One region of the Weizmannia sp. FSL K6-3076 genome, then DNA from elsewhere that is predicted to be linked to it. Evidence: predicted binding sites of a transcription regulator. Region 1 holds the regulator's gene; each other region holds the start of a gene.
What was found. The regulator LexA, encoded in region 1, represses DNA repair genes until DNA is damaged. The targets are predictions, from matches to a motif close to CGAACATATGTTCG.
Positions count from the first base shown of each region.

Region 1 (7,938 bases):
CATTTGATTGATTTTCTTTTGAGACGGCTTCATACCCATTTGCATCATCATCATTCTCAGCATTTGTTCATTAATCGGCGGATTTTTCTTCAGGTAATTCATCATATATTTACGGGCGATGAAAAACCCGATTGCTGCGCCTGCCAAAAGAGCAATTAGGGCTACAAGAACGAACACCCAAATCATAATATACCTCCTTCACTCACATACAGTGTACTAAATCCATTTGAATTATACAATACTTGTTTTCTTCTCACACGAATTTTCTTTCTTTAACCGGTTTTATCCAGCCGAATCGTTTATGGTCATAATCGATTGCAAGCAAATCTCCTTTAAAGTTCCTCAGAATTTCAAAAACGGCGGTTTCTGTATCATAACTCCCGTATACGTTCAGCTGGAGCATTCTTTCTTCTATGGTCACTTCCAGCACCTGCCCCTCTTTCTTTGAAAGAAGTTGGCAAGCGCCTGTTTTCGTCATGTTGCTGGTGTCAGAAAATAACGGCTGCAAGACATGATGGACAGACAAGAGCGGAATCGGCTTTGTAATATAATGGATCTGTCTGCTGAGGACATTTTTCAAACTTCCGGAAACGTGCGCATACTGGTGAAAAAGATTAAAAAACATTCGTTCCCTGCCGTAATAATATTGTGCAAACTCCTCTTTTATCAGATAGATAGAATAGGACCGCATATGATCTCACTCCCGCAACTTTGTTACCTTCACTATAATGGACGGGCCTCAAAAAAGTTGTCGTTTGTTGTAACAAAATTTAAAAAATGAGTTTGAAACATTTGATTGCATGTACAGACAAGAAAATAAGCGTAAATACATCAACGCGCTGCCGATTATGCGGTAGCATCCAAGGGAAAAGCCATTCAGCTCAGCCCCCGCACTTTTAGTCCCCCTTTTCTTATACCCTTCCTGCATAAAAAATGAGCCTGCTTTCGCGAATACCGCAAAAGCAGGCCCGGAACGATTACATGCCCAATAATTTTTTTACACGTGCCACAACATTTTCAACGGTAAATCCGTATTTTTCCATAACGGTTTTACCGTTTCCGCTGGCGCCAAACGTATTAACCGACAAAATATCGCCTTCATCCCCGGTATACCTTTCCCAGCCGAATGGTGAAGCCATTTCAATGGCAAGGCGTTTTTTCACCTGTGCCGGCAATACGGATTCTTTGTATGCTTTGCTTTGCTGTTCAAAACGGTCCCATGACGGCATGCTGACAACAGCAGCATCAATCTTTTGTTCCGCCAATTGCTGTTGCGCGAGCACAGCCAGATGGACTTCCGACCCGCTGGCAAGAAGGAGAACGTCAGCCGTTTCTTTTTGTGCAGGGGACACGACATAGGCACCTTTTGAAACGCCTTCCAACGCTTTTTCAGACGTCCCTTTCAAGGTTGGCAGCCCTTGGCGCGTCAAAACAAGCGCTGTCGGATGGTTTTCAGATGACAGAGCAAGGCGCCAGGCAGCCGCCGTTTCATTGCCGTCCGCGGGGCGGATGACCGACAAGCCCGGCATCGCTCTTAAAGAAGGAAGCTGTTCAACCGGTTCATGTGTCGGACCGTCTTCCCCGACAGCGATACTGTCATGCGTAAAGACGTACGTTACCGGAAGGCCCATAAGAGCAGCTAGGCGGATGGCAGGACGCAAATAATCCGAGAAAACAAAGAACGTGCCGCCGTATACATGGACACCACCATGAAGCGCCATACCGTTCATGGCTGCGCCCATCGCAAATTCGCGGACACCGAACCAAATATTGCGCCCTTCATAGGCATCCGGCATATAGTCCTTGTCTTCTTTCAGCCGCGTATTGTTGGATCCGGCAAGGTCTGCAGATCCCCCGAACAAAGACGGCAAATGTTTGGAGACGGCATTTAGCACTTCCCCGCTTGCCGCACGGCTGGCAAGGGTTTTGCCTTCTTCATAGACCGGAATGTCCTTGTCCCATCCATCCGGCAGCCCGCCTTTTATCGCCTGTTTTAGTTCAGCCGCAAGCTGCGGGTATTGTTTTTCATAGGCCTCAAACAGGGACGCCCACTCCTGTTCCTTTTTCACGCCATTTTCCACAACCAATTCACGGAACCGTGCGTAAACTTCATCCGGAACATAGAAGTCTTCTTCAAATGTCCATTTATACGCTTCTTTCGTTAGTTTCAGTTCATCTTCTCCGAGCGGGGCGCCGTGGGCAGCCGATTTCCCGGATTTGTTTGGAGAACCGTAACCGATGATCGTTTTCACTTCAATGAGTGTCGGCCGACTTGTATCCGCCTTTGCTTCCTCGATCGCTTTTGCGACCTGTGCCATATCATTCCCGTCTTCAACCCGCAAATACTGCCAGCCGTATGCTTTAAACCGGTCGGCAACACTTTCGGAAAAGGCCTTATTTAAGTCGCCGTCAAGGGAAATGTCATTGGAATCGTACAATACAATGAGACGTCCCAATTTTAAGTGTCCCGCCAATGAAGCAGCTTCGGCAGATACGCCTTCCATTAAGTCGCCATCTCCGCATAAAGCATATGTATAATGGTCAATGACAGGGAAATTTTCTTTATTGTATACAGCCGCCAGATGCCGTTCTGCCATCGCCATTCCGACTGACATGGCAATCCCCTGCCCGAGCGGACCGGTCGTTGCTTCCACGCCTTCCGTATGCCCGTATTCCGGATGACCCGGGGTTTTGCTGCCATATTGCCGGAAATTTTTAATATCATCCATGCTTAATGCATAACCGGATAAATGGAGCAGGCTATAGAGCAGCATGGAACCATGCCCTGCGGATAATACGAAACGGTCCCGGTTAAACCAGTGCGGGTTTTCCGGATTATGGTTCAAATATCTTGTCCAGAGGGTGTATGCCATTGGTGCAGCCCCCATCGGAAGCCCCGGATGACCGGATTTTGCTTTTTCGATGGCGTCAATGGACAATGTTCGGATTGTTGTGACTGCCAGTTCGTCCGTTTTATCAAACATCTGTTAACATCCTTTCTTCATGGGTTACAACTCTATATTAAGGCAAGTGAAACCCATAACACAACTCTTTTACCATTTTGTATGGATTTTGTAAGAAAAAAGCAGGATGGTTTCCTTTTTAGTGCAGCTTTCTTTTTGTTTGAATTTGCTTAATTTTTTCCGGGGTAACGTCCTGGCCAGCCGGGTCAAGCACACGGACATTTTCAATCGTTTTTCTGAATGAAGAGCGGAACGCCTGCAAATACTCGCTTCGCAATTTTGACTGTTCCTTTGCTTCTTCACTTGTCAGGGCGCCGGTTTTCGCTTTTTTCGCCAATTCGTTAATCCTTGCCATTTTTTCTTTTGAAAGCATATTTTCTCTCCTTTTATCCGTAATTGATGCCATCTTACTAAAATATGGACCCGCCTGCAACGAAAGCGCACCCGTGAAACGGTTTTGATACTATTTATCATGCCCCGTTTCCTCCATATATTCCCTGTAACGCCGGTGGACGGTTGCTTTTGAAACTTGGTAGCCGAAACCGCGCATAGTCGCAGCAATTTCTTGAAAAGTCAAGCCGTTATCCCGCAGGCGGATAATTTCTTCAACCGGCACTTCCTTTCGCTCCCTGCCGTCCGGATTCCGCTTCCCTTTTAAATTTTTTTCCGGACGGTAGCCGTTTTTGACTGCACGCTCCATTCCCCTTTTAATTTTTAAGTTATGCAGCTTTCGCTGATACTCTTCAACCATGCTGACAATTTTCAGCACCATTGAATCAGATTCCGAAAGCTCCAATTCTCCGTTTTGCGCATAACAATATACTTTAATCCCTTTTTTATATAAAAAATGAAGCAATGCAATTTTTGCATTTCCTCTTCCGATCCGTGTTTCATCCTGCACCAGTACGGCGTCAATCTTTTCATTTTCAATCGTATCAAGAAGATCAAGGATGCCGGGCCTGTCCAGGTCATAGCCGCTTGCCCGGTCACAGATCACCCCGGCCACTTGAAAACCGTGGGAATCCGAAAGCTTCTCCAGCTCTTCCCGCTGCCTCGCCAAGGAAGTTTCCTGGCTTTCTTTTTCCGTGCTTACTCTGCAATATAAAACAACTTTCATTTTTTCGTCTCCCGTTGTGATTTCATCGCAAGTTCCCTATTATCATCGCTGAATTCATTTTTTTCTATTGGAATGACAATTTTTTCGCCGGCTTTGATCATGTTGCCGTCAATATCATTATGACGCTCAACCCAGCTGATAAATGCTTCCCTCGACATTTTGCCCTTTTCCGCATACTGCCCGGCGATGTTCCAAAGCGTATCGCCCCCTGTGACGCTGATTTTGATATAGTGTGGGGATGGATCCCGCAGACTTCCAATCATGAAAAATCCGAAAACAAGCGTAAGCCCTGCTAAAATCATAACATAGTTATACTTTTTCCATAATCGTGACATCTCCATCTTCCTCCCGCGAATATTCGTTCGTCCAATCACCAGTTCTATTATAAAACGAACGCCTGTTTTTCGTCAACATTTTTTCGAACTTACGTTTGTTTTATCTGCTGCAATGTGATATAATAATAGCAAATAATGGCATTCCTCCCGTAAACGTCCCCATACGCAGCGCGGGTGCCAAACAAAACTGTGACGAGGTGAATAGAATGGCAAAACTATCAAAACGGCAACAGGCGATACTTGATTTCATCAAGCATGAAGTAAAAACAAAAGGTTATCCCCCTTCCGTGCGGGAAATCGGCCAGGCAGTCGGACTTGCTTCCAGTTCAACTGTCCATGGCCATCTCGCAAGGCTTGAAAGCAAGGGGTTGATCAGGCGCGACCCTACAAAGCCGAGAGCGATTGAAATTTTGGACCATGATGAAGAAATACCGGCCCAAAATGTTGTCAATGTGCCTGTTGTCGGAAAAGTAACAGCAGGCATACCGATTACCGCTGTAGAAAATATTGAAGAGTATTTTCCGCTTCCGGAACATCTTGTCCCGTCTGACGAGTCCGTCTACATGCTGGAAATTGAAGGGGACAGCATGGTGGATGCCGGGATTTTAAACGGCGATTATGTGATTGTCCGCTCCCAGCAGACGGCAAACAACGGAGATATCGTGGTCGCTATGACAGATGAAAATGAAGCGACAGTAAAAAGATTTTTCAAGGAAAAAGACTACTTCCGGCTGCAACCTGAAAACCAGACAATGGAACCGATCATATTGAAAAACGTCACCATTCTCGGCGTTGTCATCGGGCTGTACAGGCAAATGGTGCACTGATCAAAAAGAAGCAGTTTCGGCTGCTTCTTTTTTAATAGAGCATATGCGAGTTTGATGGCAAAAATGCCTGTGACACTTGAGGATTTCTGGGCTTCCAATCTATTTTCGAAGGAAAAATCGGGGCAATTAATGGGCATTTTGTTTTTCTGGGCGTTCGACGCAAAAATGCCCGATAAACAAAAACCCCTCAAAGCCTTACGCTTCAAGGGGTTTCTTGCTTAATACATTTCGATATACTGGTCGCGTTCCCATTGGTGGACTTGTGTGCGGAACATATCCCATTCAATTTCCTTAGCTTCAAGGAAGTGTTCGAGAATGTGATCGCCAAGGGCGTCTACCATTACATCATCCGATTTTAAGTTTTCCAGCGCCTGCAGCAGTGTGCCCGGGAGGTCGACAATGCCGGCTTCTTCTCTTTCTTCTTTCGTCATGACATAGATGTTGCGGTCGACCGGTTCCGGCGCCTGCAATTTGTTCGCGATGCCGTCAAGCCCTGCTTTTAACAGGACGGCGAGCGCGAGATACGGATTGGCAGACGGGTCAACGCTGCGCACCTCAACGCGCGTGCTTAAACCGCGGGAAGCCGGAATCCGCATGAGCGGGCTGCGGTTGCGAGCGGACCAGGCAACATAACAAGGCGCTTCATAACCCGGCACAAGCCGTTTATAGGAGTTCACCGTCGGATTCGTGACAGCCGTAAAGTTCGAAGCATGCTTCATAATGCCGGCAATGAACTGGTATGCCGTATCGCTCAGCTGCAGTTCTGCATCGTTCGGGTCATAGAATGCATTTTCTTTTCCTTTAAAAAGCGAAAGATTGGTGTGCATCCCGGAACCGTTCACGCCAAACAACGGTTTCGGCATAAACGTCGCATGCAGGCCATGTTTGCGTGCAATCGTCTTGACCACCAGTTTAAAGGTCTGGATATTGTCGCATGCCCTGACTGCATCCGCATATTTAAAATCAATTTCGTGCTGGCCGGGTGCAACTTCATGGTGGGACGCTTCAATTTCAAAGCCCATTTCCTCGAGTTCCAATACGATGTCGCGCCGGCAGTTTTCGCCAAGGTCCGTCGGCGCCAGGTCAAAATAGCCGCCGTTGTCGTTCAGCTCCAGTGTCGGTTCATTTTTTTCATTCAGCTTGAAGAGGAAGAATTCCGGTTCAGGCCCAAGATTAAAACTCGTGAAGCCAAGTTCTTCCATTTCTTTCAATACCCGTTTCAAATTATTCCGCGGATCACCTTCAAACGGGGTGCCGTCCGGATTATAAATATCGCAAATCAGACGGGCGACTTTCCCTTTCTCAGCGGTCCACGGGAAAATGACCCATGTATCATAGTCCGGATACAGATACATATCCGATTCTTCAATCCGGACAAACCCTTCAATCGAAGAGCCGTCGAACATGATTTTATTGTCGAGCGCTTTTTCAAGCTGGCTGAGCGGGATTTCCACGTTTTTAATCGTCCCCAAAATATCCGTGAACTGCAAGCGGATGAATTTCACATTTTGTTCTTCGGCATTCTTCAAAATATCTTCACGTGTAAACTTAGGCATGAACAGTATTCCTCCCTTTAGGCAATAAAAAGTATATATCTAAGCTATAAAACTAGCTTTTCAACAATGTTAATGGAAAAACCGGGGCGCATCGGACAACCGCTGGCTCGGTCTTTGAAAACGGCCGGCCTGCAGCAGTTCCTGGCGAAGCCGTTTGCGGATTTCTTCATCCGTTACATGATTTTTGACGAGTACCGGCCCGGTTCCGCGGCGGTCGTTCATCAATAAGATTTTTTTGATGCCTGCAATATTGATCCCCTGATCCAGCAAATCTTTAATATCAAGAAGCCGGTCGACATCATTTAAAGAATAAAGGCGGCGATTGCCTTCCGTTCTTGCCGGTGTAATCAGCTCGTGTTCTTCATAATAGCGGATCTGCCGGGCCGATAAATCTGTTAGCTTCATAACGGTTCCGATCGGCAAAAGCGGCATCGAACGGCGGATTTCTTTTCGACCCATGTTATACGCTCCTTTTCTTTATATTTTTACTATATTCCATGTGAGTTTTTTTGTCAACAAAATGTTATATTTTCTCACATCATTTTTTATCCTCAGGAAGGCAAAACGAGTTTTTCGCGGATTTCCATCCATTCTGCCACGTTCACACTTTCTTCAAGGGCTTCAAGACGGGCATCGAACTGTTCGGCAATATCGAGTAAAGCTTCCGATTGCATTTTCGCAAACTCTTCCTCCAGCCATGAGCGGAACGAACCGGCAAGCTTTTCTCCTTGCACGTCAAGATACTGCTGCGCAAGCGGTTCAAACATCGCCTGCAGTTCTTCCTGCATGCCGGCTTTTCCCCCTTTTTCAAAAAAAGTGCGCGCATTTTTAAAATGGCGGAATGCCTTTTCAAACGGTTCCAAATCCGTTTCCGAAAAGGCCGCAGGAAAATCAGGCGTAGCGTGTGCGCCCGCTTCAAACGTGCTGACAGACAAATCAGGAAGCAAACGTTTCATCTCCCTGTTCCATTCCGCGCTTTGCAATGTGAATAATTTCCGGCAATGGGCTTCAAGCCTTACATTTGTCGCCCGCATCTCCTGCGCAAAATCATAGCCAACGAGTTCTGCAAGCTCTTGAAGGGCGCCCGGCAAATCTTTCGCTGCCTTCACCGTTGCCGGATTAAAAGCTTCCTTGAAAAAG
Region 1 is NZ_JBBOWU010000001.1:1,691,618-1,699,555, forward strand. It holds gene NSS95_RS07855 (YneF family protein) at 1-186, opposite strand, end outside; gene sirA (sporulation inhibitor of replication protein SirA) at 254-691, opposite strand; gene tkt (transketolase) at 978-2,984, opposite strand; gene NSS95_RS07870 (DUF896 domain-containing protein) at 3,103-3,336, opposite strand; gene NSS95_RS07875 (YneB family resolvase-like protein) at 3,427-4,080, opposite strand; gene yneA (cell division suppressor protein YneA) at 4,077-4,415, opposite strand; gene lexA (transcriptional repressor LexA) at 4,622-5,242, shown strand; gene glnA (type I glutamate--ammonia ligase) at 5,461-6,798, opposite strand; gene NSS95_RS07895 (MerR family transcriptional regulator) at 6,868-7,257, opposite strand; gene NSS95_RS07900 (dynamin family protein) at 7,350-7,938, opposite strand, start outside.

Region 2 (7,938 bases), 730 kb from region 1:
CTTCAATTTCTTCAGTCGTCAACATTTTTTCCGCCGAAATCAGCGGGTCATGAAGATGGAAATACAAAACGCCTGCCGGGATCGTTTCTTCCCCTGTCAGCTGTTTCGAATACGTCATAATGAGATCCAGATAGGTGAGCATTTGCAGGTCAAGACCGTAATACACATTTGTCAAATCGAGCTTGTGCGCACTTGATTTGTAATCGATGATCCTGACGTACACACCGTTTTCACTTTCCGCCTTGTCGACGCGGTCAATCCGGCCCTGCAGCTCCATTTTCGCCCCGTTTTTCAATGTAAACGAAAGTGGCGGTAGCTCTTTTTTCGGCCCGAAAGCGAGTTCCATCGCGACCGGTTCAAAGCCGCTCCGTTTCGCGTGGACGCTTAAAATATAAGAAGCCCTTCCGACAACCTGTTCCAGTTTCCTTTTAATATATTGGTAGCGTTTTGAACTGAGCAGGATTTGATGCTGCAATTTCGGGGCAAGGTCGTCCACAGCCGCTTTTGCCAGCTCCATGCTTTGCTGTTTTGTGATCTCTGACCACGGAATGCCTTCGCGCTGCAGTGTGTCGGAAATCCATTTCAATGCACCGTGGAAAAGATCCCCGATATTCGGCGCATCAAGGCGGAACACATCCCGTTCCCGCAGCCTCAGCCCGTATGTCGAAAAATGGGAAAACGGGCAGGTGAAAAACTGCTCCATTCTCGATACGCTGGCAAGGATATGGTCGCCGTACAGTTCCCGGCTCGTTTTTTCGGAGAGCTTCCGGGCTTTGTTTTGGTAAAACAAACTGGAAAAAGCATGGGCTGCCCGATTTTTCCATTCCGGGTTCTCCATATAAAAGTTATACGTATCCCACCAGAAGTCGGCCATCGGATACCCTCTTTTTTTCAACTGCAGCTGCGAAGTGACAAAAGCAATGGCAGCCGCCGGATGGGAAATGTATGCGGCTTGCTGTTTCTCTTCCAGTTCCGCCGGGTCATTCACCCATAATGCGCCGCCGCGGGCCGGGAACATGTCCTCTATCCGGTTGATGAACGGGGACGGTAGCAATGCTTTCCCTTCTTCATCGGCAAGCGGAAAAGATAGAACCAGTTTTTCAGACGGTGTCGTCAATGCCCGGTAAAAGATAAATTCTTCGTCGAGCAGGCGCCTTTTGCTGCCGGGCATGATTTCAAGCCCGGTAAGTCTTAAATATTCACGCTCTTCATCATTTAAAACGCCATCTTCGGAAATTTTCGCCGGCATGACCCCGTCATTGACCCCAATAATAAACGCCAGTTTGACATCGGACAGCCGGGACTGTTCCAGATTCGCCACGAGCACCTGGTCCAAAGCCGGAGGAACGATGGAAAATTTTAATGACTCAAGCCCGGTTTCCATAATGGCAGAGAATTTCCCAACATCAGCAGGTTCATCGCCAAGGATTTCAACATACTGATCCAAAACGCCCATGACTTCATCCCATGCCTGGTCGTGTTCCCTGGCAGCGACAAGATCCCCAGCTTCTTCCTTTTCAAGCCGGAGCGCTTCCAGTTTTTCCGGAATCTCCAATTCTTCGAGATAAAGATACAACGCTTCACAAAGCGCTTTTCCAGTGCGGGCGCGCTTCAAACGCCGCGACAGGCGCAAAATCGGCGCCGTGACGAGAAGCCTGAGTTCATTCAGTTCCTGTTCGATTTTTCTTTCCTCATCCGTTTGCGGAAGGTTTTCCAGTTCAAGGCCGCGGATCCGCCGGTACTCCCATCTTTTTCTGCTCGTCCACCGTTCTCCCTGGATGCCGTAAGCCAGACAATAGTTTTCAAGCCGGTCCATTTTTTCACGCAGCATACGGGTATCTCCAGGCGGAAACAGCAATTCTGTTTTGATGGCACGGAAAACCGGTTCATAACGCCAGTTGCCGCGAATGATTTCCAGAGTCGAACGGATCAGTTCAATGAGCGGATGATTCAGCATCGGCCGTTTTCTGTCGATAAAATACGGCACATCATAATCGTAAAAAACCGTTTCGATTAAATCCTGATAGGCCTCCCCGTTGCGGACAAGGAGGGCAATGTCACGATAGCGGCAGCTGCCTTCCATAACCGCTTCACGAATGGAACGGGCAACGCCTTCGATTTCTGCCCGCCGGTTGTTCGCCTGCCAGATTTCGATGCTGCTTTCCCCCGGAAAAGAAGGAAACGGGAGTTCTTCAAACCGGGACTGCAAAAAGCGCAAACTTTCATGCCGGAAACGGATCGGTTCATACAGCGCCACGTCTTCTTCCGTTTCAATTTGAAAGGCGCGCGCCAGTTCATAAATATGTGCATAGGCTTCTCCCGGCATTCGGAACAAGTATAAATCATCCGGCTGCATCCCGCGGAAAGCCCTGTCCGTTGTGAGCGCAACCGTAACGCGGCGGCATTTTTTCAGGAGCTCCCCGATCACCAGGTATTCCTGCGGGTTAAAAGTATGGAAGCCGTCTATATAAATTTCCGCATCGTCCAGATAGCGGGATTTTTCAATGGCAGAAGCAAGCAGCCTTAAGTAATCTTCCGAATCAATGTATTTGCCTTCCAGCTTTTGTTCATATGCCTGATATACGCGTTCCAAATCGTGCAGCTTGTCGGAAAGCACTCTTTCCCCGTCCGCTTCCCCGATTGACGCACGTTTTTCCTGAAGCTGTGCAGGTGAAACGCAAAATCGTTTGAATTCAGTCAGAATGCGTTCGACATTGTCAATAAAGCCGGTCTTATCCGCCGCCCGCGTGAAAACCGACAGTTCTTCTTTTTGGTCTTCCAAAATTTTCCGAATGAGCATATTTAATCCGCTGCTCGATACATGGGTACGGCTGATCCCGCCGACTTCCTGCAATATTTTCCAGGCAAGGCGCGTAAAACTGTACACCTGGGCGCGGATCATCCCGCCCAGTTCAGGGTCATGCGCAAGCCGTGTTTCTGATAAAAAAGTCATTTGCTCCGGAACAAGGTAAATGAGCGGTGCCCCGCCCGGATCGCCAAGCAGTTTCTGCCTGATTTCACGGTGGATGAAAGCTGTCTTTCCTGTCCCGGGGCGCCCGGTAATAAATCGAAGGGACAATTGGTTCACTTCCTTTTGATGGGCTCAGTTGGCTCCATATCCGGAAACATGCCGGACAAGGAACATTTGTTCTTTTATTGTAACGGATATTTTTCTATGAATCAAGCTTTTTGCCAAAAAAATATGCTTCCTGTTTTTTCTGCCGGGGGATGCCCCGCTTCCAAGTAAAATACTGCCTTTTCCCGCCCCCGGAAAAGTCCTTCCCACCAATCCGGATGCCCTCCCCATCCGGCCGGGCCACGCAACCGCCATTGGAGCGCTCTCCCTGCTTCCGGCCGGTCGTATCATTTTTTCATATGCCAAAAAAAAGCACTGCCTGTTCCGGGAAACGTCCCGCAAAATGCAGTGCTTTTACACCTCTTAATCCCCGTTAAACAAATTAAACAAGCCTTTTGCCATGCTGCCTTCATCCTTCGAACCACCGGCTGCCGGCATTGCAGCAAATACGCGGCTGGCCAGGCGGCTGAACGGCAGCGACTGCACCCAGACCGATCCCGGCCCGCGTAAAGTGGCAAAGAACAGGCCCTCTCCCCCAAACAGGGCTGTTTTGATCCCTTTGACAAATTCAATGTCATAATCGATCGTCCGTGACATGGCGACAAGGCAGCCTGTATCCACCTTTAATGTTTCGCCGGGTGCGAGCTCGCGTTTCTGGATCGTGCCGCCTGCATGAATAAAGGCAAGGCCGTCTCCCTCAAGCTTCTGCATAATAAATCCTTCCCCGCCGAAAAACCCTGTTCCAAGTTTCCGCTGAAATTCAACACCAACTGAAACCCCTTTTGCCGCTGCCAAAAATGCATCTTTCTGGCAAATGATTTTCCCCCCTTGTTCACTTAAATCCATCGGTACAATTTTGCCCGGATAAGGCGCTGCAAACGCTACGTGCTTTTTATCACGGCCTTCGTTCGTAAAGGCGGTCATAAAAAGACTTTCACCGGTGATCAGCCGTTTTCCTGCGGAGAACAGTTTTCCCATAATGCCGCCTTGGCTGCCCGATCCGTCGCCAAAAATCGTTTCCATCCGGATGCCGTCTTCCATCATCATCAAGCTGCCGGCCTCAGCGATGACGGTCTCCTGCGGGTCGAGCTCGACTTCAACAAACTGCATGTCATCCCCGACCAGTTTAAAATCAATATCGTGGTTGTTCATTTCCATTCCTCCTCAAATTTCACTACCCCCTGTATACGGACTTGCCGTTCGCAATGTTTCATTTTTATTTCTCGGGCAGGCGTTCGTTTTATTGGACGAAAAGGCAGGGACCCCCTCCCCTGCCAAGCTTAAATCCAATACAGCCCGCTGTCTTCCATCGCTCTGTACCCCTGCTGTTTCATGAATTGCATGCGGGAGCGCCGGATATTGAGTTCATAAGCAACCTGCAAAGCAGCCGCTTTATGGTACTGGTTAATAAACGAACCGTAGCTGATTGGCAATACGAGTGATTGATTGTTTGAAAAAATCACTTCAGTTTTTTTGCCTTCTGGGGTGTGGTCTTTAATATGCCCGGAGATCAGCCAAATACAGTCCGGCTGGCTGGGCGATTTTGTTGGAAAAATTATGGTAGCTGTATGAGGATCAACGAGGATCGGCGGCTTGTGCCGAACATGAATCAAGCTTTTTGTCGCATTTTTTCTTCCTTCGTAATCGCTTCCAAAGTATTGACAGCTTTTTTTCACGATACTCAGGTGAAGTTCCGGCACAAATCGTTCCCGATCCACTTCCAGTATTTTTGTCCCTTTTTCTCCTCCCTCCTGGCAAGGAATCAGCGCAATCGTATTTGGATGAATGTCCAATTCTCCATGTTGCATAAAGTATTCCCCCATTCTATTTTTCTCATAATTCACTTTCTATTATAGTACAAATTTCCTACATTTCTAGTCGTTTTTCTAAAAATATGCATTTTTTTCCTTATTTACCGTTTCAGAAAAATTCAATTTTTACATTGCTTTTTATTGAAATGCTCTGTATAATAAAAAAAAGCGGAAAAAGGTGATCATACATGGAAAACAAAAAATCTTTCTCTGACGTGCCGAAAGAAAGCCCGAAGTCCCGGATTCAGATGGAGAAATTTGTGGAACACATTTACACGGACATGTTGCTGAATGAGATCCTGCTGAACAAAAAAAGAGAAGAGTTATTAAGAAAAATTGACCATGTACTTGATCTCCGCGATGAGGAGCAGTTCATGCATTTAACGAACGAACTTAAAAAAATCAACCTGCAATTTGGATAAATACAGGCCATGCAAACAGGCCCGGCCCGTTTGCATGGCTTTTCTTTTGCATAAAAATGGCAGGTGCAGGGCGCGGCCAAAAGATTTTTGCCCGGAACAGGCCGCGCCTGCTGCACTTTCAGTATTCCTTATTCTTCCAGCATGCGGATCCGCTCCAGTATTGTCGGATGGTCATAGCGAAATATTTTGACGAGAAGCGGCGGATTGACTTCGCTTAAACCCGCTTTTGTTAAAATTTGGAACGTTTCAATGCCGGACTTTTTATCATGCGTCATCTGTACGGCATAACGGTCCGCCCGCATTTCCTGATAGCGCGATGCCCAATTGGTAAGCGGGCTCGACGCAAAGAGCAGAACTGAGGAAATAAGCAGAAATAAAGGCAGCGAGCTGATGCTGGAAACCCCGGACATCCACCGCCCGCTTCCTTTCCAACGCCCAACCGCATTCATCCACCTGGCAACCAGCCACAGCCCGATGAGCATCATCAACATATAACCCGCGATGCCGAAATATATATGTTTTTCCACATAATGCCCCATCTCGTGTGCCATCACGAATAAAATTTCTTTATCATCCATACGGTTGAGGGTCGTGTCCCAGAGCACGATTCTTGAGTTGGAGCCGATGCCGGTGACGTAAGCATTCAGGGCGTTTGTTTTTTCCGACATATTCACTTCGTACACATGGTCAGCGGGAATTTGCGCTTTTTCCGCAAGCGCCAGAATTTTCGCCTCCAGTGCCTTGTCTTTTAACGGATAAAAATCGTTATACAGCGGGTCAATCACGACCGGCTGGATAAACATCATAAACACCGTAAAAGGAATGGAAAGCAGCCAGGCCGGGAGCCACCATTTCCGCCGGAATTTTTTCATCAGGGCGTACAATACTGCGACGACAGCAAACATGATGGCAAAATTCACCCAGAAATCGGTCAGTTCATCTTTCATCCATCCTGCAAAATTTTGGGCGGAAATGCCGTACGCTTTTGAAAAACGATGGGACAAATAATCGAACGGAAAGGTAAACAAAAAGGCTGCAAGCGAAAACCAAAAGAAATAAACCGCGGTTTGAATCAGGCGGATATGTGAAACTGCCGCTGCCCATTTTTCAAACATTTTGGAAATGCCAAGCACAAGCACCAAAAAGTAGAACAGCCACTCATACGGCACGGACAGGAAAAAAAGCAGATTCCTGATTTTTGAGTATGCTTCGCTTAGAAACAATTGGCGGCCGCTCATAAAAGTAGCGGGATCTGCGGCTGTCCCTTTATATTGGGCGGGAAGAGCAGCATCGGCGTAATAAAACAAATACCAGTACATCAAAAGGCCGAACAAAACGTATGCCGCAATCGCCCGCAGCGCCCACTTCATCTTCACTCCACATGCACTCCTTCCTTGTCCTCTTCTATATATGTAGCCAAGGAAAAAGGCATTTAGAACAGCCAATACGGCTTTGCCTTAAAACAGAAAAGAATAAAAGCTCAACACCGCAATCGCCCCGAGCACGACAATGATGACATTCGCGCCGATGAACGCGAGGAGGATGGCCGTTCCCGCGCCGATCACTCCGAACAGCGGATCTTTTTGAATCAAAAACACTTTTGGAAAAATCAAGGCGCCTAAAATCGCATACGGAACATTTTTTAAAATGCCTTCCAAAAATGGCGGCAGCGTTTTGTTTTGCAAGAGGACGAGGGGCAGTATCCGCGGCAAAAACGTCACGATGCCCATGCCGATAATGACGAGGATAATGGTGCTCATTTTTCTTCCACCCGCTTTTTCCGTTTGTATGTTTCTGCTATTTCAACCAAAACAGCCGACAACAAAGTGGAGACGATGATGGACCAGCCTTCCTCCATGACGCCGTAACCGGTAAAAATGCTGTTGAACACTGCTGAAAGAGAGGCAAGGAAAAGGACTTTCACACTTTTTTTCAAAGACGGGACAAGGAGGCCAATAAACATCGCATATAAGGCAACCGTCATGCTTGCCTGCAAAAATTGCGGCAGGTTGGCTCCGATCATATACCCGATCCCGGAGCTCACTACCCAACTGGCATAAGCGATAAAAGTGACGCCAAATCCGTAACCGATCGGTATTTTTCCGTTCCGTGTGGCGAGCACCGAGAAAGTTTCATCCGTAATGCCGAACGCAAACAATCCGCGTTTCCATTTGCTTTGTTCTTCCACTTTTTGGCTCAAAGCGGCAGTCATGAGAAAATGGCGGATGTTGACGACAAAGGTGGTCAGGATAATGACAAACGGGCTTGTGCCGGCAGCAATCAAACTTAAACCCATATACTGGCTGGCGCCGGCATAAACAATCAGGCTCATCAGCACAGTCTCTATCAGCGTCAGGCCGGTTGTTTTAGACAATAGGCCGAATGTGAGGGCAATGGGAAAGTATCCGATCGCAATGCTTGCGCCTGCCTGCAGCCCGGGTTTAAAACTGCCTGTTTTTTCCTCCGCCATGGATGCTGCTTCCAACTTTTATCCCCCCAGCTTTGAAATGATGATCCAATATTCTTATATTTTCCTATTATACGCCTTGTCTGTTTTTCTAACAAGATGCCAAAAATCTGGCTTTTCGTTCAGAAGGGCACTGAAAAAGTGTTGTTTATCAAGAAAGAT
Region 2 is NZ_JBBOWU010000001.1:965,940-973,877, reverse strand. It holds gene addB (helicase-exonuclease AddAB subunit AddB) at 1-3,079, opposite strand, end outside; gene NSS95_RS04305 (TIGR00266 family protein) at 3,440-4,228, opposite strand; gene NSS95_RS04300 (competence protein ComK) at 4,357-4,884, opposite strand; gene NSS95_RS04295 (IDEAL domain-containing protein) at 5,076-5,309, shown strand; gene NSS95_RS04290 (M48 family metallopeptidase) at 5,438-6,685, opposite strand; gene NSS95_RS04285 (AzlD domain-containing protein) at 6,767-7,069, opposite strand; gene NSS95_RS04280 (AzlC family ABC transporter permease) at 7,066-7,794, opposite strand.
Region 2: a site for LexA is predicted at 3,139-3,152, ahead of addB (helicase-exonuclease AddAB subunit AddB). Genes of this name have one in related genera too.

Region 3 (7,938 bases), 160 kb from region 1:
ACGGAGGCCCATCAGCTGCGGCCGACGGTTATGGATGGCCACCATGTTGAAATTGTATGATACCTGGAGATCGGTGTTTTTGAATAAATAATTCAGGACGCTATCTGCATCCGCATCTTTTTTCAGTTCGATCACAATCCGGAGCCCGGTCCGGTCGGTTTCATCGCGGACTTCAGATATGCCTTCCACTTTCCGGTCAATCCGGAGCTCGTCGATTTTTTTGACAAGATTGGCTTTATTGACTTCATAAGGAATCTCTGCGATGACAATCTGCTTTCGCCCGCCGCGGATCTCTTCGATCGATGTCCTGCCTCTTACGACCATTTTGCCTTTTCCGGTTTCATACGCTTTTTTAATTCCGTCAATTCCCTGGACAATGCCGCCTGTTGGAAAATCAGGGCCTTTTATGACCGTCATCAAATCTTCTACCGTACAGTCCGGGTTTTCCATCCGCATGATGGCCCCGTCAATGATTTCCCCGAGGTGATGCGGCGGAATTTCAGTTGCATATCCAGCCGAGATGCCGGTCGATCCGTTCACGAGCAGGTTGGGAAACCGGGCGGGCAGCACAACCGGCTCATTTGCGGTATCATCGAAATTCGGGATAAATTTAACCGTTTCTTTATCAATATCATGAAGGAGTTCGGATGCAATCGGAGCGAGCCTTGCTTCTGTATACCGCATAGCCGCGGCCGGGTCGCCGTCAATGCTCCCGTTATTGCCGTGCATCTCGATGAGCACGTTTCGCAGCTTCCAGTCCTGGCTCATCCGCACCATCGCTTCATAAACGGAAGAATCCCCGTGCGGATGGTAATTGCCGATGACGTTGCCGACCGTTTTTGCCGATTTCCGGAAATGCTTGTCAGCAGTGTTGCCCTCTACATGCATCGCATAAAGAATCCGCCGCTGCACCGGCTTCAGGCCGTCCCGCGCATCCGGAAGGGCACGATCCTGGATAATATATTTGCTGTACCGGCCGAAGCGGTCGCCCAGCACCTCTTCCAAAGGCAAATCTTGAAAACGTTCAGCCGTCTTCATCCGTTCATGTCCCCTTCCTCAATCATCAAATTCTCATTGTCTAAAATATTGGTGTCGTCTTCAAGCCCGAATTCCACATGGCTTTCAATCCATTGCCGACGCGGTTCGACCTTATCGCCCATAAGCGTGGTCACCCGCCGTTCAGCCCGGGCCGCATCATCAATACGGACACGGATCAAAGTCCGCGTTTCCGGATTCATCGTCGTTTCCCAAAGCTGGTCGGCGTTCATTTCACCGAGCCCTTTATAACGCTGCAGGATATAGCCACGCCCGACTTTTTTGATCGTTTCATCCAGTTCTTTTTCGGTCCAAGCATATTCCACGATTTCTTTCCTGCCGGTGCCTTTGCTGACTTTATAAAGCGGTGGCAGCGCGATGTACACTTTTCCCGCTTCAATCAAAGGCCGCATATAGCGGTAAAAGAACGTAAGAAGCAGCACCTGGATGTGGGCACCGTCCGTGTCGGCATCGGTCATAATAATGACTTTGTCGTAATTGACGTCTTCCAAATTGAATTCAGGGCCGACGCCGGCACCAATCGTATAAATAATGGTATTGATTTCTTCATTTTTAAAAATATCCGCAAGCTTTGCTTTTTCCGTATTGATGACTTTTCCGCGCAGCGGCAAAACAGCCTGGAATTTCCGGTCGCGCCCCTGTTTCGCAGAACCGCCCGCGGAATCCCCTTCAACGAGATACAGTTCGTTCCGCTGCGGATTGCGGCTTTGCGCCGGCGTCAGCTTTCCGGACAAAGTCGTTTCCGATTTCTTCCGCTTTTTGCCACTTCTCGCTTCTTCCCGTGCTTTCCTCGCTGCTTCCCTTGCCTGCGACGCCTTGATGGCTTTCCGGATTAAAAGATTGCTCGTATCCGGGTTTTCTTCAAGAAAATAAGAAAGGTGTTCCGAAACAATCGTATCAACTGCAGAGCGGGCTTCACTTGTGCCAAGTTTCCCTTTCGTTTGTCCTTCAAATTGGAGCAGTTCTTCCGGAATGCGGACGGAAATAATGGCGGACAGCCCTTCGCGGATATCCGTCCCTTCTAAGTTTTTATCTTTTTCTTTTAACAGCCCGGTTTTTCTTGCATAATCGTTCACGACGCGCGTCAATGCCGTTTTTGCCCCGGCTTCGTGCGTGCCGCCGTCTTTCGTGCGCACGTTGTTCACGAAAGATAAAATGTTTTCCGAAAAGCCGTCGTTAAACTGAAACGCAAATTCCGCTTCGATTCCGTTTGTTTCCCCCTCGATAAACACAACCGGATGGAGCACTTCTTTTCCTTCGTTCAAGTACTGGACAAAGGCTTCAATGCCGTTTTCGTAGTGGAACAGATCATGCCGCCCGAAACGTTCATCAGTGATTTCAATTTTTAACCCTTTTAAAAGAAAGGCCGATTCGCGCAGCCGTTCGCATAATGTATCGTAGTTAAAAGTGATGGTGCTAAAAATGGACGGGTCGGGTTTAAAATGGATCGTTGTGCCGGTCTTATTGGTTTTCCCGGTTTTCTCGAGCGTTGTTTCCGGTTTGCCGCCGTCACGGAAACGCTGTTCATACACGTAACCGTCGCGATGTATGGTAACAACAAGCCATTCCGACAGGGCATTGACGACGGACGCGCCGACACCGTGCAGGCCGCCGCTCGTTTTATAGCCGCCCTGCCCAAATTTTCCGCCGGCGTGCAAAATCGTCAAGATCACTTCTGTCGTCGGCTTACCGAGCTTGTGCATCCCGACCGGCATGCCGCGCCCGAAGTCCTGGACGCTGATGCTGTTATCTTTGTGAATGTTGACGATGATATGGTTTCCGTACCCGGACAACGCCTCATCCACCGCATTGTCGACGATTTCATAGACAAGATGGTGCAAACCGCGCGCATCGGTCGACCCGATGTACATGCCCGGCCTTTTCCTTACGGCCTCCAGCCCTTCCAGCACCTGGATTGCATCATCATTATATTCCAATATATTTTGTTTCTTCGCCACATCTATTCCCCTTTCAATTGCAAAGCACGTGCACCGGCGTTCATAAGAACAAATATTCGTTCTCATTATAACATCATTTGCCGTTTTTATCATACTCATTTTAACGATAAAACGGAATTTGTAAAAGGGCATGCGGAAGTGACGGGAACGGGAGGGGCAAAGCAACGGTTATAAAAACTTCTCCAGTAAACGGCCGTTTTATTGGGAAAATATAAAGAAAGCAAGCGCCCTTTAAGCTGGCGCCTGCTTGAAAAAGCCTATTTTGTCAGGGCATGTTCCACTTTAATGCAGCGGTTCATCACAACGGTATAGCCTTTTTCTTTTAAAAACCGGTATGCTTCCTCGTTTTCGATGCCGAGCTGCGCCCAGAAAACGTCCGCATCGATTTCATCAAACTCCCGTGCCAGCTCCGGCAAATATTCGGGCCGCCTGAAAATATCCACAATGTCCACATGGCCTTCGATATCTTTTAAGCTCGGGACAGCCTTTTCCCCGAGAATTTCCGTTGCTTTCGGATTGACCGGAATAATCTCATAGCCGGCATCCTGCATGGCTTTGGCTACCGTATAAGATGTTTTTTCCGGGTTATTGCTCAAGCCAACCACTGCAATTCGTTTTGCTTTTTGTAAAATTTCCCTGATTTCTTCCCTGCTCGGATTTTCGATTGCCATTTGATCAACACCTCTCCTTTCTTGTACTTTCGCCAGTCTGATCCCAACTTAAACATTCGCTTGATCTTTTCCAATTCCTGCTCGGTTAGAAAATCTGCACGGAATCGGCAAAAAATATTCCTCTTTCCTTTAAGAACATGCTACAATAAGCATAGATTTTTTCCAAGGAGTTTTGTACATGAATATTGTCCTGATGATCCTTTTGGCTTACCTGCTCGGCTCAATCCCGACAGGCCTGATCGTTGGTAAGCTTTTTTACGGTATAGACATCCGCGAACACGGCAGCGGAAATCTCGGTGCGACCAATACGTTCCGTGTGCTCGGGTTCAAAGCCGGCAGTGTCGTAACAGTGGTGGATATTCTGAAAGGGACAATCGCCACCTTATTGCCCCACTTTTTTGGCCTGGAGCATACGGTGCACCCGCTTTTAATCGGGATGATCGCTGTTATCGGCCATATGCTTCCGGTATTTGCCAAATTTAAAGGCGGCAAAGCGGTGGCAACTTCCGCCGGCGTTGTTCTTGCCTATCAATGGCCATTGTTTGTCATGGTCATCATCGTTTTTTTGATTACATTAAAATGGAGCAAATACGTTTCGCTTTCTTCTATCATGGCGGCTGTTTTTGGCATCCTGTATACGCTCATTTATATGATTGCAACACATGACTGGCCGCTGTTCGTCATCGTTCTGGCGCTTGCCTCTTTCATTATTTACCGCCATAAAGCCAATATTAAGCGGATTAAAAATAAGACCGAGCCAAAAGTCAAGTGGCTGTAAGGCAGCCATTGTTTCTAAATCTGATGTTTCCTATAACCCGGGGCCGGTAAACGAAGGCAAAAGGTTAGGGAAAAAACGTGCTTTGGTCTATAATGAAAATGTAAAAGGCAGTTGGAAGGAAGTGGCGGCATGAAAATGCACATTACAGATGAGGCAGTAAACTGGTTTAAAAGGGAACTGGAACTGGACGACGGCGAGTCCGTCCGTTTTTTTGCCAAATACGGCGGCTCCACGCCTGTCCAACACGGGTTTTCACTTGGTGTTCAAAAAGACGTTCCCGACGATCCGGTGGCGGCCGTTGAACGGAACGGCCATGCTTTTTTCATTGAAGGCACGGACGAATGGTATTTTGACGGCCATGATTTGTATATCGGGTATGACCCGAAACGGGATGAACCGGTATATGAATATAAAAAAGGTTAAAACCGGGATCATCCGGCAGCTTTTGCTTTTTTGCTGCCAGTGATGCCGGTTTTTCATTTTAAAAATTTTTTTGCTTCCGCAAGGCGCCCTTCTTTTTGCAAAATTTCTCGCTGCTTCCTGCCAAGCAGGTCGAAATGGCTGTAACCGTCTTTACGGACATGAATCCATTCTTTTTTCAGCTGGTAGCGTGCTCCCCATGCAGCGAGTTTCTCCAGATCTTTACAGCCGACTTTTGTGACCGATTTTGCGCCGGGGAAACGGTCGTCCAGCCAAAAATGCGTTAAAAACGCAATCTCCCCGCGGTCAATCGCCGCTTTCCACGCTTTAAGCTGGTTGCGGTGTATGCCAAAAGCCAAATCCATCCCCCCGCTTTATGATTTTTTTGCTTTTTCATATGCTTCATGCCATTTTGGGTAGAGGCGGCGGAACGAAACCGGTCGGAAGCTGTCTTTCTTTACGCAGACATGTGTTGAACTCGCGGCCACGGCAAGGTCGCCGGTTTCTGTGTAAATCTCATAGCCGTACGTTACGCGCAGCCCGTCATATGCATCGACCCATGTTTTTACGGTCACTGTTTCCCCGTAACGGGCCGGTTTTTTGTATGAAATTTGAATATCGATGACCGGCGACAAAATCCCGTCTTTTTCCATATCCGCATAACGGAAGCCAAGGTCTTCGATTAATTTCGTCCGCCCCACTTCCATCCAAATCAGGTAATTGGCGTGGTACACAACCCCCATTTGGTCTGTTTCTGCATACCGCACTTTGACTTCTGTTTCTGATACAAACATCCCGGACACCTCTTTCATATGTACAGTCAATTTTATTTTAGCATAAAGAAAATTCCCCCTCCTAAAAGGATGCCTGATACGGGGCCGGGAAAACTTCGGATGCACGCATGGTCGCAGCAAAAGGAGAGAAAAAACGGCCTTTCCGAGAGGGAAAAGGCGTGGTTCCAAAGAAACGCTGCTGTTTTCCGTCGAAAGGCCGTTTTCGTTTATTGCTGCTGTTTGTATGCGGCTTCGTCTTTTACCTCGGTTCTCATCGCTTCGAGGCTTTCACGGCGCCGCTCATTTTTTTCCTTTATTTGTTGGATTTGCGTTTCATCGCTTGTAACGGCAAGCGATTCTTCCGCGCTTTCCATGTTTTCGATCGTATTGTGGATCATGTTTTGCAGTTTTTCCACATTATCGCTGCGGTCGTCCGGTTTCGGTCGGTTATGCGCCATTGTGTTCTCCTCCTTCGGCTGTGAAAGCTACTCCCCTTTTGTCTGTATCACCTGGGCGTGCTGTCCCGAACGGTCCTGCATCTTCTTCCCCTTATTGCCGGAAAATCCGCGCGGCTGCGTGCCAAGATGATCGGGAACGAAATATTTGCTTTTCTTGTTTGGGTTGCCCATCCTATCTCCCCCCTCCTTATACATTTTCCCCAGGAGGAAAGCGGATTATGATTCACAAACAGTGGCTTATTCTGCTAATTTCATCTCGTGTTTCCGGTCCAGCCGTTCTTCTATCCGCATCAGCGCATCCCTGTCGCGCAACAGTTCCTGTTTATTTTCGGCAACAAGATCCGAAAGGGTCTTTTTATGGGTTTTTCTCATATTTGCCACTCCTTACAAGTATTTTTACTTAGTATGGGCAATTATGGGAAAAATTATAAATTTGATTCAAAAAAAGCTGCGGCTTTGGCCGCAGCTTTTTTAAACATTATGATTTTGATTTCACTTCATTTTTGGACTGCTGTAGTTTTTCGCGCAGCACCATTTGCAGGATGCCGCCGTGGCGGTAATAGTCAATTTCTACATCGGAATCGAAACGGACAAGCGCTTCAAATTCCGTTTTCTTCCCGTTTTCGTCGGTAGCCGTCACTTTTATCCAGTCATGCGGTTTAACATTTTCGTCAATATGGACATCAAATGTTTCTTTGCCGGATAAGCCGAGTGTGTCGGCATTTTCCCCTTTTTTGAACTGCAGCGGCAGCACGCCCATGAGAACGAGGTTGGAACGGTGGATCCGTTCAAAGCTTTCCGCAATCACGGTTTTAATGCCAAGCAGGTATGTGCCTTTTGCCGCCCAGTCGCGCGATGAGCCCATGCCGTAATCTTTGCCGGCAAGAACCACAAGGCCGGTGCCGTTTTCTTTATAACGCATGGCTGCATCATAAATCGACGTCACTTCATTCGTCGGCCAGTAAGTCGTGTAGCCGCCTTCCGTACCCGGTGCAATTTGGTTGCGGATGCGGATGTTGGCAAATGTTCCGCGCATCATGACTTCATGGTTGCCGCGACGGGAACCATAAGAGTTAAAGTCACGCGGTTCGACTCCTTTTGACAACAGGTATTTTCCGGCAGGGGTGTCTTTGCCGATCGCACCTGCAGGCGAAATATGGTCCGTTGTCACCGAATCGCCGAATTTGCCGATGACGCGCAGGCTCGACAGCGGCTGTACTTCGCCCGGTTCAGGCGAGAGATTTTCAAAGAACGGCGGATTTTGAATGTAAGTCGATTCTGCATCCCATGTATACAACGGTTCGTCGCTCGTTTCGATCGCATTCCACCGTTCATTGTCGGTAAAGACGTTTTCATATTGTTTGCGGAACAGTTCCGGCGTGACGACTTTTTGAACATTTTCTTTGATTTCATCCGCTTGCGGCCAAATATCCTTCAGGTAGACGTCTTGGCCGTCTTTGTCTTTGCCGATCGGGTCATGGTTTAAATCGATATTCACCGTTCCTGCGAGCGCATAAGCAACGACAAGCGGCGGCGAAGCCAGATAGTTGGCTTTGACAAGCGGATGGATCCGGCCTTCAAAATTCCGGTTCCCGGAAAGGACACTCGTTACGAGCAAATCATTGTCCATGATGGTTTTTTCAATTTCTTCCTTCAACGGACCGGAGTTTCCGATACAGGTTGTACAACCATAACCGACCAGGTTAAAGCCAAGTTGTTCGAGGTACGGCATTAAACCGGAGTCTTTTAAGTAGCCGGTCACGACTTTTGATCCAGGCGCAAGCGATGTTTTCACATATTTCGGCACTTCCAGCCCTTTTTCAA
Region 3 is NZ_JBBOWU010000001.1:1,533,952-1,541,889, reverse strand. It holds gene parC (DNA topoisomerase IV subunit A) at 1-1,038, opposite strand, end outside; gene parE (DNA topoisomerase IV subunit B) at 1,035-3,014, opposite strand; gene NSS95_RS07110 (CoA-binding protein) at 3,272-3,685, opposite strand; gene plsY (glycerol-3-phosphate 1-O-acyltransferase PlsY) at 3,864-4,463, shown strand; gene NSS95_RS07100 (HesB/YadR/YfhF family protein) at 4,593-4,886, shown strand; gene NSS95_RS07095 (hypothetical protein) at 4,940-5,242, opposite strand; gene NSS95_RS07090 (acyl-CoA thioesterase) at 5,258-5,677, opposite strand; gene tlp (small acid-soluble spore protein Tlp) at 5,884-6,114, opposite strand; gene NSS95_RS07080 (acid-soluble spore protein N) at 6,142-6,285, opposite strand; gene NSS95_RS07075 (FbpB family small basic protein) at 6,352-6,486, opposite strand; gene acnA (aconitate hydratase AcnA) at 6,593-7,938, opposite strand, start outside.
Region 3: a site for LexA is predicted at 3,060-3,073, ahead of parE (DNA topoisomerase IV subunit B). Genes of this name have one in related genera too.